Litorilinea aerophila: one gene and its partner. Each later gene encodes a partner of the first gene's protein in a complex. Links are inferred from orthologs where the notes say so. Each region holds a gene or a part of one and is shown on either strand. Other genes may lie near its edges.

Region 1 (3,112 bases):
GTTTTGAGCAGATGCGCCGCCATGTGGCCGCCATCCCGGTGGATGACTCCCTGCGCCCCGAAGCGGAGTGGCTCATCCGCTCCCACCAGGAGGAGCAGCGATTGCGCCGGGCCGGCGCCAGGCGGGTCCGGCCGGGGAGCCGTGGGCGGAGCTCTTCGCCGGCTACGGCCTCTTCTGCCTTCGTGGAGCGGGCCTTCCTGGCCGACCAGGGGGCGGATGCCCGGCGGGCCGAAAAGGGCCAAACCGTCTTCGGCCTGGCCACATGGACGGCGGTGGGCCTGGCTTTTCTGTTGGTGGCGGCCATCGGCGTGGGAGTCTCCTGGTGGGGGAGGGCGCTGCCGTCCCAGGACGTCACATCTGCGTCGGCCACGGCCACCGGGCCGGAGCCTGGCCTGGGCCAGGAGGCGGAGGGCGGGACCACGCCCACTCCGGAGGGCCAGCCCACTCCTGTGCTCACCCCAATCCCCAGCGCGACCATCCCGGGTGACCTGGTTCTCAGCCCCACCGCGTCACCGGCGCTGGCAGATGCCGGCACGGGCGGGAACGTATTGAGCCTGGCAGGCTTTGATCTGGAGCGTCTGCTGCGAGAAGCGGGCCACGAGGAGTTGCTTGGGCTGGGGATCCAGGCCCAGGTGCAGGGAAACCGGGTGATCCTCCAGGGGATTGTCCACCTGGATGCCCAGCGTCGGCTGCTGAAGGAGTTGTTGGAAGCGGTGCCCGGCGTGGCTGAGGTGAGCACCGTCAACCTGCTGCTTCGCCCCCTGCCCACCTACACGGTGCAGGCCGGCGATACCCTCTGGAGCATTGCGTACGACATCTACGGGGATCCAACGCGCAAGGACGACCTGTACGCGCAGAATCGAGACATCCTGCGCTCGCCCGATGCCCTGGACGTGGGGATGGTCCTGAAGGTGCCGCCCCTGGAGTAGGGGGTTGCCTTGACGACCGGCGGGCGCACCCCGGGGGCAGCTCCCAGTACAGTTTACCGGCGCAGCTACCTGGGGGGATGCATGGGCATGACTACGTGGAGGAATTCTTCCTCGCCCATGCCCAGGGGGCGAATGGTGCCCGGCCGGGTGCTTTGGGTGGTCTCCAGCACCACCTGGGGCTGGTCGATCTGGCTGAGGACGTCGATCAGGAAGCGGGCATCGAAGGCGATTTCCAGCTCCTCCCCTTCCACCAGGGCATCGATTTCGTTGACGCTGTCTCCCATTTCCGCGCTGGTAGCCGTCAGCCGGAGCTGTCCCCCCTCCTGACCGCCCGGCCCGGGCGTGACGCCCAGGCGCACGATGTTGGCGTTGTCCCGGGCGAAGAGGTAGGCCACCCGCACGGCCTTGAGGAACTGGGCGGTGTCCACCACGGTTCGGGTGTTGTAGCTTTTGGGGATGATGGCCCGGTAGTCCGGGAAGCGGGCATCGATGAGCTGGCTGATGAGTTCCACCTGCTGGAAGCTGCCCCGGCTTTCACTTTTGCCCCGAAGCTTGAAGAGGATCTGGTTGCGGGCCTGGGTGACCAGCACCTGGACCGGCTGTTCTTCGTCTGCGTCGGCGCTGATGCGGGCCAGTTCGCCCAGGCTCCGGGCCGGCACGATCACCTTGATGGGCTCCCGCTGGGCGCCCTCTGGCTGCGTCCCGGCTAGGAGAACGCTGCGGATGCTGAGCCGGTAGCCATCGGTGGCGGCCATGGTGAGGCGGGTGCCGTCGGCCTCCGGCACGAAGTTGACCTCCACGCCGGTCAGGGTGGGGCGGCTTTCATCGGTAGAGGCGGCAAAGATCACCTGGTCGATCATCTTGCGCAGGCCAGGGGCAGCCAGCTCGATGCGCACACCCTCCAGTGTCTCCACCTGGGAGGAGGCATCCCCCTGGGGGTCGTCCGCGGTGGGCAGGATGGGAAAGTCGGCGGCATCGATGCCTTTCATGTTGGCATCGTAGCGGGCGCAGTGGAGGTGCAGGGTTTGGGTGCGCACCGACAGCTCCATGTCGATGCGTTCCGGGGGGAGGCTGTTGACGAATTCGCTGAGCAGGCGGGCCGGCACGGTGATGGCGCCTTCATCTTCCACCTTGGCGCCGATCCAGCAGTTGATGCCGATTTCCAGATTGGTCGCGGCCAGCCGGAGCTGGTTGTTCCGGGCTTCCAGGAGAATGTTGCCCAGAACGGGCAAGGTGCTTCGGGTTGAGACGGCCCGGCTGACGATGGAGAGTCCTTTGGCCAGATTTTCTTGAAGACAGCTTACCCGCACTGGGTCCTCCTGCTAGCTGCTTGGCGTTCCTGGGTTGAAAGTGGATAGCACTGATATGGCTGATATTGTTATGGACGTTTGCCAGGTTGGTACTGCATATCAGGGCATGTCAGGTGAGCGAGATAATGTCGGCCCAAAGTATATCATATCCTTCTGTAATTGCGAATTGTTTTCCCAAGAAAGGGCGTAGTTCACAATCGTCGGGGATCGCCCATCGGACGCCGCCGTGTTGAACTTTACGCATTTTAAAGTACGGATTTGCCAATTCCTTTAGAATCGCGGTATACATGGCTTTACTGCAAAAAGGTCCAATTAGGACGCTGACCCAACATCAAACTTCTAATATAGCCCTTCAGGAGCTTGCCACAAAGGCGCATCGCCCCGAAACGCCCTTATCACCGCTTTGCCGCCTGATGACAACTCTGCCTTGCACCCCTATTGGCTTTCTCCTCACGCAGCAGGCATGCATTGAGCAACCCCTGCCCCTGGAAGGTGGAGGATGGGGCGGATGCAACCACATTTGTCTGGCCGGGTAGGTGAATCAGCCCTGTATATGAGTCTGCCCTGTTCGAGATGAGAAAGGAGAAAACGGACATGTCTAAGCGACTGTGGAGCTTCCTGGTGCTCGTGGTTTGGGTGTTGGCGGCGTGTGTCCAGCCTATCCAGCCCACGATTAAAATCGGTATCAACGCGCCACTGACGGGCGATATCCCCAAGGTGGGGGAGGGCACTAAGTTCGCTGCCGAGCTATGGCTGGAAGAGATCGGCGGCGCCATCACAGTGGGCGGCCAGGAGTATCAGGTTGAATTAGTCATCGAGGACAACGAGTCCAAGGGGGAATCAGCTGCGGCCGTCAACACCAAGCTCATCACC
Region 2 (3,216 bases), on another replicon or contig:
TGGCTCTTTCTGGCCACCCTGCTGATTCCTGAACGCCTGACCTACGACCCGCCACCGCAGGCCCTGCCTCCCCACGAGCCCACTGCCCAGGCGGTGATGGCCGGCCTGCCCCCGGACCAGGTCTACGGCCGCTGGTACCTATCCCCACCAGAGACCCCGGAGCGCTCCGTCGTGGCTACCTGCGGACGTTGCACCCGCTGTCTGGATGCCTGCCCGACGGCAGCCTTCGTGGGGCCCTATCACCTGGATCCCCAACGCTGCATCTCCTACTGGACCATTGAAGCCCGGGGGCCGATCCCGCGGGCCCTGCGCGCCCGATTCGGCAATCGCATCTTCGGCTGCGACATCTGCCAGGAAGTGTGCCCCTGGAACCGCCGCCTCTCCCGACAGACGCCGTTGCTGAAGGGGCTGGAGGCCCACGCCGATCGCATCGCGCCGCCCCTGCTGGAAGGCTTCGCGGCGGAGACCCCCTACTGGCTACAGCCAGCGGCCTTTGCCGAACACTTCCGCCACTCGCCGATCCTGCGGGCGGGGCGGGCCGGCATGTTGCGCAACGTCTGCGTAGCGCTGGGCAACTGGGGCGCGGTCGAAGCCATCCCCGCGCTGGGCCAGGCCCTACAGGATCCAGAGCCCCTCCCCCGGGGGCACGCGGCCTGGGCCCTGGGCCGCATCGCCGCCCGGCACCCCCACAGCCAGGCCCGCTCCCTCCTGGCAGCCGCGCTGGAGACCGAGGCCGATCCCTGGGTTCAGGAAGAGATCCACCTGGCCCTGTCCACCCCATCACTTGCCGACGGCCTGTCGCCAGTGTTACACTAGACAACATGTCACAGGCACTTTACCGCAAGTGGCGTAGCCAGACATTCGAAGAAGTGGTCGGGCAGGAACACGTCACCCAAACCCTGCGCAACGCGCTGCGGGATGGGCGGGTGGCTCATGCCTACCTGTTCTCCGGTCCCCGGGGCACGGGCAAAACCTCCACCGCGCGCATCCTGGCCAAGGCCCTCAACTGCACGGCGCCGGCAGAAAGCGAACGCCCCTGCAACCGCTGTCCCACCTGCGTCGCCATCAACGAGGGCCGGATGATCGATCTCATCGAGATCGACGCCGCCAGCAACAACAGCGTGGACGACATCCGGGAACTGCGGGACAAAGTGGGCTTTCGTCCCAGCGAAGGCCGCTACAAAATCTACATCATCGACGAAGTCCACATGCTCAGCGTCAGCGCCTTCAACGCCCTGCTCAAGACGCTGGAGGAGCCGCCCCCCCACGTCCGCTTTGTCCTGGCCACCACCGAGCCCCACAAGATCCCGGCCACGGTCCTGAGCCGCTGCCAGCGGTTCGACTTCCGCCGCATCCCCGCGCCGGAGATTGCCGGCCACCTGCGGCACATCGTGGAGGCCGAAGGCTTTGAGGCCGAGGACGAGGCGCTGCTGGCCATTGCCCGCAGCGCGCAGGGCTGTATGCGGGACGCGGTGAGCCTGCTGGACCAGATGCTCAGCACGGGCGTCCACACCGTCACCCTGGCCCAGGTTCAACAGGCCCTGGGGGCCGTGAACACCGAAGCCGTGGCCCAACTGGTGGACGCGCTGGCGGCGAAGGACGTGCGCGCCGGCCTGAAGTTGATCCAGCAGCTGGTGACTGAAGGCGCCAGCCTGACCGAGTTCACCCAGCAGGTCATCGAGCACCTGCGGGGGGTGATGCTCCTGCAGATGGCAGACGAGCCGGCACTGCTGAGCGACCTTCCCCAGGAGATGATCCGGCGCATGCAGCAGCAGGCCCGGCAACTTTCCCGCCCCCTGACCCTCTTCGCGGTGAAGCGGCTCAGCCAGGCCCTGCCCGAGCTAAAAGGAAGTTTCCAACCCCAGCTTCCCCTGGAGCTGGCCTTCATTGAAATGGTGGAGGGGCCGCCTGTGGCAGCCGCCCCGGCGGACGTGCCCCCCCAACGGCCAGCCGAGACGCCGGCCCGCGCCGCGGCCAGCCCTACAGAAGCCGCGCCGGAAAGCGCGAAACCCGCGCCGGCCACCGAGTCGGCTGCCGAAGCGGCGCCCCAGGCCCCGGTGGCCGATCCGGACGCGGTCAAGCGGCTGCGGGCACGCTGGCGAGAATTCCTGTCGGTGATCCGCGAGCAGTGTGGCTTTCAAATCCAGGCCGCGCTCAACTCGGTGCGGGACATCGCCATCGCGGAACAGGGGGTGGCCCTGGCCTTCGGCAACAACCAGTTTGCCCGGGACATGGTGGCCCGGCCGGATACCCTGCAGAAGGTCAGCCGCATTTTCTCAGAATACCTGGGGCGCCCCGTCCAGGTGGAGTGTCAGATGGGAGAACAGGCACGCCTGTCCCTGAGCCTGTCCGCTGGCCAAAGCGGAGACGCAGCAGACGCCGGCGACACCCTGGATCCACTGGTGGAGTACGCCATCAACGATCTGGGCGCAGAAGTGGTAGAATAGGGACAGACTCGTCAATTCGATCCAAAGGAGCAAAGCATGGCCAAAAAGCGCAAACATAGCGGGCCCCGTCCCTCCCGCGGCGGCATCCCAGGGATGGGCGGTGGTGGTCTCGGCAACCTGATGGCCCAGATGCAGAAGCTGCAGGAGGAGATGGAAAAGACCCAGGCCGCCCTCCAGGAGGAAGAATTCACCGTGAGCGTGGGCGGCGGCGCGGTTACCATCGTAGCCACCGGCGAGCCCCGGCTGCGGTCCGTGACCATCAATCCGGAGGTAGTGAACGCCGACGATGTGGAGATGTTGCAGGACCTGATCCTGACCGCCGTCAACGATGTCCTCCAGAAGGCCCAGGATCTCCAGGAAGAACGCATGGGGGGACTGACCGGCGGGCTGGGTTTGCCGCCGGGGTTGGGTCTTTGAGATCAACGGAGAGCCCTTTGGGCGCGCCACACATATGCAGCCACTAGCCGAGCCCATCACCAAGTTGATCGACGCCTTCAGCCAGCTGCCGGGGATCGGTCCCAAGACGGCCAGCCGCCTGACCTATTTCCTGCTGCGCAGCGATGAATCCATTGCGCTCAACCTGGCCCAGGCCTTGCAGGAGCTGAAGGCCAACACCCTCTTCTGCAGCGTCTGCTTCAACATCGCAGACCGGGATCCCTGCGCCATCTGCGCCGATCCCCAGCGGGATCATGCCCTGATCTGCATTGTGGAAGAGCCCCTGGACGTGCAGGCCATTGAGCGCACTCGGGAATACCACGGCGTCTACCAC

What was found.
Region 2: the proteins of dnaN (region 1) and dnaX are in contact, whole or in part, in a cryo-EM structure (PDB 8GIZ), measured with the Escherichia coli proteins. The link is inferred for Litorilinea aerophila from one-to-one orthologs.

What each region holds. Positions count from the first base shown.
Region 1 is NZ_VIGC02000028.1:57,039-60,150, forward strand. What follows is about bases 118-2,913. They hold dnaN (DNA polymerase III subunit beta), read right to left. Parts: upstream 2,240-2,913; coding sequence 995-2,239; downstream 118-994. Other genes in these bases: FKZ61_RS18640 (LysM peptidoglycan-binding domain-containing protein), read left to right, coding at 118-929; FKZ61_RS18650 (ABC transporter substrate-binding protein), read left to right, coding at 2,813-2,913. Also shown: more of FKZ61_RS18640, read left to right, coding at 1-117; more of FKZ61_RS18650, read left to right, coding at 2,914-3,112. UniProt on the Escherichia coli protein: Confers DNA tethering and processivity to DNA polymerases and other proteins. Acts as a clamp, forming a ring around DNA (a reaction catalyzed by the clamp-loading complex) which diffuses in an ATP-independent manner freely and bidirectionally along dsDNA.
Region 2 is NZ_VIGC02000014.1:107,555-110,770, reverse strand. What follows is about bases 235-3,134. They hold dnaX (DNA polymerase III subunit gamma/tau), read left to right. Parts: upstream 235-821; coding sequence 822-2,447; downstream 2,448-3,134. Other genes in these bases: recR (recombination mediator RecR), read left to right, coding at 2,899-3,134; FKZ61_RS12535 (YbaB/EbfC family nucleoid-associated protein), read left to right, coding at 2,484-2,864; FKZ61_RS12545 (epoxyqueuosine reductase), read left to right, coding at 235-816. Outside these bases: more of FKZ61_RS12545, read left to right, coding at 1-234; more of recR, read left to right, coding at 3,135-3,216. UniProt on the Escherichia coli protein: Part of the beta sliding clamp loading complex, which hydrolyzes ATP to load the beta clamp onto primed DNA to form the DNA replication pre-initiation complex.